3 regions of the Acidovorax sacchari genome follow, and region 1 is predicted to be linked to each of the others. Evidence: riboswitches for the same ligand, from Rfam matches in the RefSeq annotation. Region 1 holds a riboswitch; each other region holds the start of a gene.
What was found. Region 1 has a riboswitch for thiamine pyrophosphate ahead of ACGHC0_RS23130 (long-chain fatty acid--CoA ligase). Riboswitches for the same ligand answer to the same signal wherever they lie in the genome.

Region 1 (4,253 bases):
GCGCCGTGGGCGCGAGCGGCTGCAGGGCGTCGCAGTACGCCACGCTCCACGGGTCATCGGGCGTGCCGATGAGTTCGTCGGCAGCGGCGCCGCCGGCCGCCGAGAGGCCCTGCCATTCGAGCGCCTGCCGCCAGCTGGCCACGGCGGCGGATTCCTCCATGTCCAGCGCCCGGCGCGGAAACCGCCGGTGCAACTGCGCCAGCTCGCCCGCCAGGTAGCCCGCGAAGGCGCGCGGCGACACGGCGCCGCCGCGCTGCACGTAGAACACATGCGGCGAGTAGCAGCCCTGCTGGTCGTAGCGCATGACGTCCCACGCGGCCCGGCGCGCCACGGCCGGCGCATCGAGCGCATCCAGCGCGGCGGCCGAAACGATGCCGAAGCCCAGCTTGTGCCCGTGCGGCAGGAAGCGCGTGGTCACGGGCAGGCGGCGCTGGATGGCATGCAGCGCATCGTTGCCGCCATAGGCCAGCACCGTGTCGGCCCGGGCATAGAGCGCCGCGGCATCGTCGCCGTCCGCGCCCTTCCACCACACCACGGCGAAGCAGCCGGCCAGCGGCGGGTGCACCTCGGCCAGCAGCTGCGCGAACCAGCCCGCGAACAGCGGCTCGGCACTGGGCAGCTTGCCGATGCTGCCGGCCTTGACCAGCAGGCCGCACACGAAGCTCCAGAGCGCCAGCGCCGGCACATTGCCCGCCCAGCTGTGCACCAGCAGGCCCGGCCCGAAGGCGCGTACCGCGCCGCCCTTCGGCGCAGGCTGGAAGCCGTCGAGCACCAGCGGATTGGCAAAGTCCTCCGCCACGAAGCGGCGCAGCTGCGGCGCGCGGAAGGTCTTGAAAAAACCCGTGAGTCCCAGCCGCACCATCTCGGCGTCGTAGCCGCTCACGATGGGCAGCAGCGCCTCGGCCTGCTGCCGCGCCGGATCGCTGCGGTCCAGCAGGCGGGCGATGGCACGGTCGATCACATCGATGACCTGCTCCACCGCCATGGGCTGCAGATGGCGGGCGGCCGCCTCGCGCACGCGGCACGCCAGGGCGTCCATCTGCGCGGGCGTGAGCACGGGCACCTCCACTTCCAGCCGGGCGGCGCCCTGGGCGAAGGGCAGCACCTGCCAGGCCACGTCCTGCGCCTCGATGCCGGGCAGATAGCCCGCCCGCACCCGCTGCACCGCGGTGGCCGCCTGGGATGTCATTTCCCGGTGGCCCGCATGAAGTCCTGCACCGCCAGCGAACAGCCCTTGGCCTGCGCGCCTTCGGCCCGGCCCAGCAGCAGGAAGCCGCCCTCGGCCCATTCGCCCACGTCCTCGGTCAGGATGGTGGTCACGGAGTTGTAGTTGGCCAGGTCGCAATGCACGAGGATGCCTCGCTCGCCGGGCGGTACGTCACGTCCCGTGGCCGGGTCCACCAGCCGCGACCGGATCCAGTGCGGCCCGGACTTGACCGAGGGCACCACGGCATTGCCGTCGTCGTAGAACTGCGTGCTCAGCTCCGTCATGCCGTACATGTTGATGCACAGCTCGCGCGGCACGCCCAGCGTGTAAGAGAGCCCGGCGTAGAAATCCTCCGGCGGCACCTCGCGCGACTGGCCCTTGTAGCCGCCCGTGTCCAGCACGCGGCTGCCCGGCGGCAGCTGGAAGCGGCGGCCCTTCTCGTGCAGTGCCTCCATCAAATGGACGAAGCTGTAGCTCGCGCCCAGCAGCGCGTACGGCGTGCCGGTGCGCTCCGCGGCCTCCAGCGCCGCGCACAGGCTCACCACGTGCATGCCGTGCGCGCCCACGAAATGCCGGCTGACCGGGCTGCCGAACACGGACCGCGCCAGCGCCAGGTAGTGCGCCAGCGACGAATTCGGCATCAGGTGCTCGTCGGGGAACAGGATGCCCATCGGCATGGGCCCGGCCCCGCGCATGAAGCGCCGCTGGAAATTGCGCGCCATCGACAGGTCGTACACATCGAGCCGCGGGTGGAAATGCCGCCCCCGCGCCTCTGCGCCCCGGGTCGTGCCGCTGGTCATGAACACGCGCTCGTCCGGCCGCGGCGGCTCGCTGCGCAGCTCCGTCGCCTTGAAGGCGTCGATCGGCACCGCGGGGATGTCGCTCCAGCGCTCCACGCTGCGCAGCGTCGCGCCGCGGCGCTGGCAGAAGGTGCGGTAGGCGGGGTTGGCGGAATACTGGTGGGCGAACAGCCGCAAAGCCAGCGTGTCGAACTGTGCGTCGGTGCAGCCGCCTTCTTCCTCCATCGCGATGAATGCGAGGATGTCCGCGACCAGCGCAGCGACCTTGTCCATGGAGCTTCTTCCTTCGTGACCTGTGAACGATGCTCCGAAGGTCACGCCCGGCCATGCCGTGCACGCCACGCGGCGCGCCTGCGGAGGCTGGAGGATGGTGGTGACAGCTCTTCTTCCGCCGGAATGACCCGGTTCAAGTTCTCGGGTGTGGATCTCAGCACACGCGTGCACCCCGGAGCGTTGCGGGCATCTTAACCCGCCGTCCAAACGCCCTGCTTCCGCTGCGGCTTACGGGCCGCCTATATTCCCGGGCATGGAATCACCGGCGCCCGCCACGACGACACCCGCCCGGCCGGTGCGCGCGATCGTGCTCGTGCTGGGCGACCAGCTCGATCCGGACGCAGCGGCCTTCGACGGCTTCGACCCGCAGCAGGACATGGCGTGGATGGCGGAAGTGGAAGAGGAATCCACGCACGCCTGGTCCTCCCGGCCGCGCATCGCCCTCTTTCTCGCGGCCATGCGGCATTTTGCGCAGGCGCTGCGGGCGCTGGGCCGCCCCCTGGACTACCGGCGCCTGGACGACGACCGCGAGCCCCCCTGCCGCACGCTGGCCGATGCGCTGCGCGCGGCGATCCGCACGCACCGTCCGCAGCGCCTCGTGATGACCGCGCCCGGGGACTGGCGCGTCTGGAAGGCGTTGTCCGCCGTTGCGGCCGGCGCCGGGCTGCCGCTGGAAACCCGGCCCGACCGCCACTTCTTCGCCACCGTGCGCGAATTCGCCGACTTCCGGCGCCAGCTGGCCGGACGGCCGCTGCGCCTGGAAACCTTCTACCGCGCCATGCGCCGCCGCCACAGCATCCTGATGGACGGCCGCCAGCCCGAGGGCGGTGCCTGGAACTACGACAAGGACAACCGGCGCCCCTTCGGTCCGCAGGGGCCGGGCATGGTACCCGGGCGCTGCCGCTTCGAGCCCGACGCCATCACCCGCGAGGTGCTGGAAATGGTCGCCCGGCGCTTCGGCGACCATCCGGGGTCGCTGGAGAGCTTCGCCTGGCCGGTCACCCGCGCACAGGCCCTGCATGCGCTCGCAGACTTCGTGGACCACCGGCTGCCGGCGTTCGGCCCCTTCCAGGACGCCATGTGGCCGGACGAGCCCTGGCTCTACCACTCGCACCTGTCCGCGGCGCTCAACCTTAAGCTGATCCATCCGCGCGAGGTGGTCGCTGCCACCCAGGCCGCCTACCGGAGCGGCCGTGTCCCGCTGCCCAGCGCCGAGGGTTTCATCCGCCAGATCCTGGGCTGGCGCGAATACGTGCGCGGCATCTACTGGACCGAAATGCCGTCCTACCAGGACCGCAACGCGCTCGGTGCCGATGCGCCCCTGCCCGCCTGGTACTGGACCGGAGAAACCCCCTTCGCATGCCTGCGCCAGGCCATCCGGCAGACACTGGACCACGGCTACGCCCACCACATCCAGCGCCTCATGGTGACGGGCCTCTTCGCCCTGCTGCTGGGCGTGCGGCCACAGGCCGTGCATGCGTGGTACCTCGCCGTCTATGTCGATGCCGTCGAATGGGTGGAACTGCCCAACACCCTCGGCATGTCCCAGTACGCCGACGGCGGCCTGATGGCCAGCAAGCCCTACATCGCCACGGGCAAGTACATCCAGCGCATGGGCGGCCCCTGCGCCACCTGCCGCCACGACCCGGATGCCTTCCTGGGCGACACGGCCTGCCCTTTCACCACGCTCTACTGGGACTTCCTGCTGCGGCACCGGGAACTGCTGGCAGGCGTGCCCCGCATGGCCGCACAGCTGGCGCGGCTGGAGACGATGGGGCCGGAAGAGAGGGAGGGAATACGCCGAAGGGCGGAGGAACTGCGGAGGGAGCACGGCGGGGCCGCCTTGCCTGATGGAAGATTCCCGGTGGGGCGCCACTGATGCGCAGCGCGCAATATTGGAAATAGCCAATGCAAGACGGCCAGGCAGCCCCCCCGGGCAAAACCCCGCCCATTGACGACGCGTCGCCATCCGG
Region 2 (4,253 bases), 1.2 Mb from region 1:
CGCGAAGTCGCGCACTTCCTGCGTGATCTTCATCGAGCAGAACTTCGGGCCGCACATCGAGCAGAAGTGCGCCACCTTGGCCGAGTCCTTGGGCAGGGTCTCGTCGTGGTACTGCTGCGCGGTTTCCGGGTCCAGGCCCAGGTTGAACTGGTCCTGCCAGCGGAAGTCGAAGCGCGCCTGGCTGAGCGCGTCGTCGCGCGCGCGGGCTCCTGGATGGCCCTTGGCCACGTCGGCCGCATGGGCCGCGATCTTGTACGCGATGATCCCCTGCTTCACGTCGTCGCGGTTGGGCAGGCCCAGGTGCTCCTTGGGCGTCACGTAGCAGAGCATGGCCGTGCCCATCCAGCCGATCATGGCCGCGCCGATGGCGCTGGCGATGTGGTCGTAGCCGGGGGCGATGTCGATGGTCAGCGGCCCGAGCGTGTAGAACGGAGCCTCGTGGCAGGTCTTGAGCTGCTCGGTCATGTTGGCCTGGATCATGTGCATGGGCACGTGGCCGGGGCCCTCGATCATGGTCTGCACGTCGTGCTTCCAGGCGGTCTGCGTGAGTTCGCCCAGCGTGCGCAGTTCGGCGAACTGCGCCTCGTCGTTCGCATCGGACGCGCAGCCGGGCCGCAGGCCGTCGCCCAGGCTGAAGCTGACGTCGTACTGCTTCATGATGTCGCAGATGTCCTCGAAGTGCTCATAGAGGAAACTCTCGCGGTGGTGCGCCATGCACCACTTGGCCATGATGGAGCCGCCGCGCGAGACGATGCCCGTGCGCCGCTGGGCCGTCAGGTGGATGAAGGCCAGCCGCACGCCCGCATGGATGGTGAAGTAGTCCACGCCCTGCTCGGCCTGCTCGATGAGCGTGTCGCGGAAGATCTCCCAGGTCAGGTCTTCGGCGATGCCGCCCACCTTCTCCAGCGCCTGGTAGATGGGCACGGTGCCGATGGGCACGGGGCTGTTGCGCACGATCCAGTCGCGCGTGGTGTGGATGTTCCTGCCCGTGGAGAGGTCCATCACGTTGTCCGCGCCCCAGCGGATCGCCCAGACCAGCTTTTCCACCTCTTCCTCGATGCTGGAGGTGACGGCCGAGTTGCCGATGTTGGCGTTGATCTTGACCTTGAAGTTGCGCCCGATGGCCATGGGTTCGACCTCGGGGTGGTTGATGTTGGCCGGGATGATCGCGCGGCCGCGCGCCACTTCGTCGCGCACGAATTCGGGCGTGATGATCTTCGGGATGCTCGCGCCCATCGGGTTGCCGGTCAGGCGCTGCTCGCGGGCGGCGTCCTGCTGGTACTGCGCCATCCATTCGCGGCGGCCGTTCTCGCGCAGGGCGACGTACTCCATCTCGGGCGTGACGATGCCCTTCTTCGCATAGTGCATCTGCGTGACATTGCCGGTGTGGTTGGCACCGCTCCTGGCGCGCAGGGGCGTGCGCTGCAGGGCGGCGGCCTCGGCGCGCAGCGCGGCCAGGCGGGCGGCGTCCTCGGACCGGCTGCCGTCGTCCAGAGCCACCCGCTGGCGGCCTTCGTAGCGCTCGGTGTCGCCGCGGCCCTCGATCCACGCGCCGCGCACGCCGGGCAGGCCCCGGCGCACGTCGATCCCGGCAGCCGGGTCGGTGTAGGGGCCGGACGTGTCGTAGACGCTGACCTGCTCGCCATTGGTGAGCGCGATGTCGCGCACGGGGACGCGCACATCGGGGCGGCTGCCGATGAGGTAGTTCTTGGTGGAGGCGGGGAAGGGTTCGCGGGTCAGCGAGAGCAGCTGGGCGAACTTGTCGGGGGCGTTCATGGCGGGCAATCTCCTCGGGTGGATGGAAATGTGCTCCGCATGGGGCCAGGTGCGCCGTACCGGCCCCGGATGGAGGCGCCCGCTGCGCGGACCTTCCCCATGAAAGGGGGATGGCGCGTGGCGGCCAGGCGGATGCCCCGGAAGGCATCCGCCTGCAGGTGCGGGAATCCCGGCTGCAGCTCTTCTTACGCTGGTACTAACCAGATCAAGTTCGCGGTTCCGGCGGTCAGGTCCGCCGTCTCAGCACGCCCAGAAACCTTTCGAGTCTCTACGTGCACCCCGGAGCAGGCGCGAGTATAGGAGCGATGCCCGGCCGTGTCACCCCACGGCGGGGCACGCCAGCGGACATCAGAGGAAGCGCTCGAGCGCCAGCACCGCGAAGAAGGCGAAGGCCGAGAGCACCGTCCACTTGACGATCACGATGCCGAAGCGCTTGTAGCGCGGCTGCCCGGTGGCCACATAGAACACGAACGACACCACCGCCAGCAGCAGCAGGAAAAAGAACAGACCGCGGAACAGCAGCATGGCGGCGCGGCCTCACCAGGCCTGCACGGGCGCGGCGAACCCGGAGGGTGCCTGCCGTTCGCTCTCGAACGTGGCGATCTCCCACGCATCCTCCTGGGCCAGCAGTTCGCGCAGCAGACGGTTGTTCATCGCGTGGCCCGAGCGGAACGCGCTGTAGGCCGCCAGCAGCGGATGGCCGACGATGTACAGATCGCCGATGGCGTCGAGGATCTTGTGCTTCACGAACTCGTCGTCGTAGCGCAGGCCGTCGGCATTGAGCACCTTGTAATCGTCCATGACGATGGCGTTGTCGAGCCCGCCGCCCAGCGCGAGGCCGCTCGCGCGCATCATCTCCACGTCCTTCGTGAATCCGAAGGTGCGCGCGCGCGCGATGTCGCGCGTGTAGTTGCCCGCGCCGAGGTCGAACTCCACGCTCTGGCCGGTGGAATCCACGGCCGGGTGGGCGAAGTCGATCTCGAAGCGCAGCTTGTAGCCGTGGTAGGGCTCCAGCCGCGCCCACTTGAGCTGCTGGCCCTCGCCCTCGCGCACTTCCACGGGCCGCGTGACGCGGATGAACTTCTTGGGCGCGTTCTGCAGCACCACGCCGGCGCTCTGCAGCAGGAACACGAAGGAGGCCGACGAGCCGTCGAGGATGGGCACCTCCTCGGCCGTGATGTCGATGTAGAGGTTGTCCAACCCCAGGCCCGCGCAGGCCGACATGAGGTGCTCGACCGTATGCACCTTGGCACCGCCCACGCCGATGGTGGAGGCCATGCGGGTATCGACCACCGACTCGGCGCGGATCGGGATGTCCACGGGTTCGGGCAGGTCGATGCGGCGGAACACGATGCCCGTGTCCGGCGCGGCCGGACGCAACGTGAGCTCGACCCGCTGGCCACTGTGCAGGCCCACGCCGACGGCGCGGGTGAGGGTCTTGATCGTGCGTTGCTGGAGCATCCCGCAATTTTAGGTGGCGGCACCCGTCCCTGCCCGCACAGATGGCTATGCCATCCATAGCCCATGCGTCACAACGGAAACAAAAAGCCGCCCTGCTCCTTGCGGAAGCGGGGCGGCCAGAGAGTGCGGAAATCCATGATTCAGGGTCACGGCCGTGAATCATTCACGACCTCACCCGTCAGAAGGCCGCGGAGCAGGCCATGCCGGCAGACGCCGTGGAACCGGCTTTGCCGGGCCACCGGCGACTCAGGGGGGAGCCAATCAGTCCGCCTGCTTGCGCAGGAAGGCGGGGATCTCCAGGTCGTCCATGCCGCCCGAGGACAGCGCATCCACGCGGGCCGCGGCCTGCGTGCGGTTGGTGCGCCAGACGCTGGGCACCGACATGTTGCCGTAGTCGGCCTGCGATGCAGCACCACCCACCAGGCCACCGGCCGCGCCCACGGCGGCACCTGCGATGGGCATCTGGTAGGCGATGTTGTCGGTGCCGGTGCGCAGGCCGCCCTGCACCACGGAGATCGGCTGGCGGCGCGCGTTGGCGCGCGACAGGCCGGTCGCCACGACGGTGACGCGGATGTCGTCGCCCAGGCTGTCGTCATAGGCGGCGCCGTAGATGACGTGCGCATCGGGCGAGGCGTAGGCGTTGATCGTGCTCATCGCCAGGCGCGACTCGGACAGCTTGAGGCTGCCCTTGGCGGCCGTGACCAGCACCAGCACGCCCTTGGCGCCCGAGAGGTCGATGCCTTCCAGCAGCGGGCAGGCCACGGCCTGCTCGGCGGCGATGCGGGCGCGGTCGGGACCGCTGGCGGTGGCCGTGCCCATCATGGCCTTGCCGGGCTCGCCCATCACGGTGCGCACGTCCTCGAAGTCCACGTTGACGTGGCCGTACTCGTTGATGATCTCGGCGATGCCGCCCACGGCGTTCTTCAGCACGTCGTTGGCGTGCGCGAAGGCTTCGTCCTGGGTGATGTCGTCGCCCAGCACTTCCAGCAGCTTCTCGTTGAGCACGACGATCAGCG
Region 3 (4,253 bases), 2.6 Mb from region 1:
GGCCGCCGCGTGGGCCTGCACGATGGCATCGGCCATCGCCTGGATGGTGGAATCTTCAGCCATGGTCGTGGTGCCAGAAAGGGGTGCCGAGCACGGGCGTGCTCGGCTGGGCCGCGTCCTGCGCGGACATGGCGCCGGCTTGCCGGGCGGTGCGTCCGGCCTGCACCGCGTCGGCGAAGGCGCCGGCCATGGCCACCGGGTCCTGCGCCAGGGCCACGGCGGTGTTGAGCAGCACGCCGTCGTAGCCCCACTCCATCACCTGGCAGGCATGGGACGGCAGGCCCAGGCCCGCATCCACGAGCAGGGGCACGTCCAGCCGCTCGCGCAGCGTGCGCAGCGCGTACGGATTGACGGGGCCGCGGCCGGTGCCGATGGGCGCGGCCCAGGGCATGACGGCCTGGCAGCCCACGTCCACCAGGCGCTGGCAGAGCACGAGGTCTTCGGTGCAGTAGGGCAGTACGTGGAAGCCGTCGCGCACCAGCTGGGAGGCGGCTTCCACGAGGTTCAGCGTGTCGGGTTGCAGCGTGTAGTCGTCGCCGATCAGCTCCAGCTTGATCCAGGGCGTGCCGAAGACCTCGCGGGCCATCTGGGCGGTGGTGACGGCTTCCTGGATGCTGTGGCAGCCGGCGGTGTTCGGCAGCACCGGAACGTCCAGCCGGCGCAGCAGTTCCCAGAAGCCGCTGCCGGCCTCTGCGGGGTTGCTGCCCTGGCGCCGCAGCGAGGCGGTCACCATGGCCGGGCGGGCACGCCGCACGGCGGCCTCCAGCACGCTGGGCGAGGGATAGCGGGCGGTTCCCAGCAGGAGCCGGCTGGCGAAGCGCTGGCCGTAGAGGACCAGGGCGTCATCGGATGCGGTGTCGGGCATGGCGGATGTCGAAGGGAAAAAAGGCTGGCGTGGGTCAGCCGCCCGTCACCGGCGCGATGATCTCCACCCGGTCGCCGGGTTGCAGCGCGTGGCCGGCGTGGCGGGCCTGGGGGACGAACAGGGTGTTGACGGCCACCGCGAAAGGCGGGCGGGCGGCAATCGCCGCGATGGCATGGGCCACGGTGGCGCCCTCTGGCAGTTCGGTGGCTTTCTGGTTGATGACGACGTTCATGGCAGTGCGGCGGCGGGCTCGAGGTCGAGCGCCAGGTCGAAGCGGGAGGCGAGGGGGGATTGTCCTTCGTTCAGGCATTCCATCACCACGTCCAGGACGGCCGGGGAAATCATGAAACCGTGCCGGTACAGGCCGTTGACCTGCAGCACGCGCGGCGCGGTGCGCCGCACCGCGGGCAGGTTGTCGGGCAGGGTGGGGCGGCACTGGGTGGCGATCTCGAGGATGCGCGCCTCGGCGAAGCCGGGATGCACGGCATAGGCCGCGCTCAGCAGTTCCAGGGTGGAGCGCACGCTCGCGGGCGAAAGGTCGTCCGATTCGATCTCGGTGGCCCCGATCACGAAGATGTGGTCCTGCTTGGGGGCGATGTAGATGGGGTAGCGCGGATGCACCAGCCGGGTGGGGCGGCGCAGTGCCACGCCAGGCGCGTGCAGCCGGACCACCTCGCCGCGCACGCCGCGCAGTTCGGACCACTGCGCCCGGGCGCCCAGGCCCCGGCAGTCCAGCACCCAGTCGGGTTGGCCGGTCATGCCCGGCGTGAAATCTTCCGGCGCGCGCGGGCTGTGCCAGTGCACCCGGACGCCGCGGGCGCGCATGGCGTGCTCCAGCGCCGCGAGCAGCTGGCGATTGTCGAGCTGGCCTTCGCCGGGCAGGTACAGGCCCTGGTGGAAGCGCTGGCCCTGGAGGGCGGGCTCGGCTTCCTGCAGTGCGCTGCCGTCCAGCACCTGCAGGGCAGGCAGTTCGGGCACGGTGCGGGCCGTGCGCTCCAGCACGCCGCGCAGCCGGGCGGCCTCGGCGGCATCCTGGCGGTGCCAGAGGATGAGGGTGCCCTCCTGCTGGAAGAACACGGGCCACTCGAGGCCGGCCAGCAGCTGGGGCCAGCGCGACAGGGCATGGTGCCCCATGCGTACCACGCCGGCTTCGGTGATGGCGGACTCCGCCAGCGGCGCGAGCATGGCGGCGGCGATGCGGGCGGCCGCGCCCTGGGCGTCGGGGCCCTGGGCCTCGTACACCTCCACGGCGTGCCCCTGCCGGGCCAGTTCGGCGGCCAGCAGCCGGCCCATGAGGCCGGCGCCCAGGATGGCGATGGAGGAATGCGGGGACAGCAGGGCGGTCATGGGCGGGCGGTGGATGCGGTTCTCGTCGGTCGGGCGCTTGCGCGCGAAGGCGCGGCACGGAGAACAGGCGGCGGTCCACCGTCGAAACTCCCCACGCCAGCATGACCTGGATCGGGTGCCGAGGGTCTTTCTCAGCCGCGCCCGGCGGGCGCGGCACCCCTGTTTCGTCCGTTCCCTGAATTACAGCACAGCGCTGCGGAAGGCGTATTTGACATCGCGCATGCGCCATAATTTTTGCCATGAATTCCAAGCCTCTCGAACCACGGCCGGCGGCGTCCGCCGTGGAAGGATCCCGCTACGTGCGCATCCTGTCCATTGCAGGGTCTGACAGCGGAGGCGGGGCGGGCATCCAGGCCGACCTGAAGACCTTCGCCGCCCTGGGTTGCTACGGCATGACCGCCATCACGGCCATCACTGCCCAGAACACGCAGGGCGTACGCTCCATCCATGGCGTGCCCGCCGCCATCCTGCGCGACCAGATCGACGCGGTGGTGGAGGACATCGGCGTGGATGCCGTCAAGATCGGCATGCTGCATGCCCCCGAGGTCGCCGAGGTGGTGGCCGATGCGATCCGCCGGCATGCGCTGCCGCACGTCGTGCTCGATCCCGTCATGGTGGCCACCAGCGGCGACCGTCTCATCGCGCCGGACACCGTGCGCGTGCTGGTGGAGGCGCTGTTTCCGCTGGCTGCCGTGGTGACGCCGAACCTCGACGAGGCGGGCATGCTGCTGGGCCGTGCCATCCGGGACGAAGGCGCCATGGATGCCGCGGCGCAGGAACTGCTGGGCCTCGGCGCCCCGGCCGTGCTGCTCAAGGGCGGCCACCTGCCGGGCGACGCGCTGGTGGATGTGCTGGCCGTGCAGGGCATGGCCCCGCACCTGCACCTGCGGTCCGCGCGCATCCCGACGCGCAACGGCCACGGCACGGGCTGCACGCTGTCGTCCGCGATCGCCGCCCACCTCGCCCTGGGCCGCAGCCTGCGCGACGCGGTGGCTGCCGCGCATGCCTACGTGCAGGCGGCGATCACGGCCGGGGCGCCGGTGCGCACCGGCCGCGGCGCAGGCCCGCTCGACCATGGGCACGCGCCCGTGGCGCAGCGCATCCACCGCGACCCGGCCGCGACCGGGGGCGCCCTGTGAGCGGCCGCCTGTGGCGCCAGGGGGAGGGCGCATGAGTCTCCGCGCTCCCGACCCCGGGCACATCCGGGAAGCCTTCTCCGCGCAGGACGCGCTCGTGCAGCGCTACGTGCTGCAGGATGTGATCGGCACGGGCTCCTACGGCATCGTGTTTTCCGCGGCCCATCGCCAGACCGGCCAGAAGGTGGTGCTGAAGTTCGTCCGCATCGACGAGGACGAGCGCCTTTTCAAGCGGTTCCGGCGCGAGATCGCGGCCTGCGCCCGGCTCCACCATCCGCACATCGTGCAGCTGCTCGACGAGGGTGTATGCGGCCCGTTCGTCTTCGCGGTGTTCGAGTTCGTCCCGGGCCTGACATTGCGGCAGGTGCTGCAGAACCAGGGCGCGCTGCCCGCGGCCGAGGCCGGCCGCCTCATGCTCCAGGTGCTGGACGCCATGGCCTGCGCGCACGATGCGGGGATCACGCACCGCGACCTCAAGCCCGAGAACATCATGATCAGCGCCTCGGGGCTGACTTCGCATGCCAAGGTGCTGGATTTCGGCATCAGCACGCTGCTGCCCGGTGCCGGCGATGCCCTGGCCACGCAGCTCACGCGCGAGGGGGAATACGTCGGCACGCCCGCCTACAGCTCGCCGGAGCAGTTGCGCGGCGAAGCCGTGACCCCCCAGGCCGACCTCTATGCGTGGGGACTGATCTTCCTGGAGTGCCTCACCGGCAAGGTGGTCACGGGCGAATCCACCGCCGAGATCTACCAGCGGCAGCTATCGCCCCAGGAATTCAGCCTGCCCCAGGCGATCCAGGGCCATCCGCTGGCCGAGGTGCTGCGCAGCGCCCTGCGCAAGCGCTGCCAGGACCGGGCAGCCTCGGCGCGCCAGCTCTGGGAACGCTCGGCCGCCGTGCGCCTGG

Region 2: linked by a shared signal. The riboswitch ahead of thiC (phosphomethylpyrimidine synthase ThiC) and the one ahead of ACGHC0_RS23130 (long-chain fatty acid--CoA ligase) in region 1 are both predicted to bind thiamine pyrophosphate.
Region 3: linked by a shared signal. The riboswitch ahead of ACGHC0_RS11815 (FAD-dependent oxidoreductase) and the one ahead of ACGHC0_RS23130 (long-chain fatty acid--CoA ligase) in region 1 are both predicted to bind thiamine pyrophosphate.

Annotation. Positions count from the first base shown of each region.
Region 1 is NZ_AP035783.1:5,213,749-5,218,001, forward strand. Features, by position in the region: gene ACGHC0_RS23125 (acyl-CoA reductase) at 1-1,189, opposite strand, end outside; gene ACGHC0_RS23130 (long-chain fatty acid--CoA ligase) at 1,186-2,280, opposite strand; TPP riboswitch at 2,374-2,465, opposite strand; gene ACGHC0_RS23135 (cryptochrome/photolyase family protein) at 2,534-4,159, shown strand.
Region 2 is NZ_AP035783.1:873,212-877,464, reverse strand. Features, by position in the region: gene thiC (phosphomethylpyrimidine synthase ThiC) at 1-1,776, opposite strand, end outside; TPP riboswitch at 1,942-2,068, opposite strand; gene ACGHC0_RS03990 (hypothetical protein) at 2,125-2,301, opposite strand; gene lpxC (UDP-3-O-acyl-N-acetylglucosamine deacetylase) at 2,314-3,237, opposite strand; gene ftsZ (cell division protein FtsZ) at 3,499-4,253, opposite strand, start outside.
Region 3 is NZ_AP035783.1:2,606,952-2,611,204, forward strand. Features, by position in the region: gene ACGHC0_RS11800 (thiamine phosphate synthase) at 1-63, opposite strand, end outside; gene ACGHC0_RS11805 (thiazole synthase) at 56-865, opposite strand; gene thiS (sulfur carrier protein ThiS) at 900-1,097, opposite strand; gene ACGHC0_RS11815 (FAD-dependent oxidoreductase) at 1,094-2,212, opposite strand; TPP riboswitch at 2,284-2,383, opposite strand; gene thiD (bifunctional hydroxymethylpyrimidine kinase/phosphomethylpyrimidine kinase) at 2,452-3,351, shown strand; gene ACGHC0_RS11825 (TOMM system kinase/cyclase fusion protein) at 3,383-4,253, shown strand, end outside.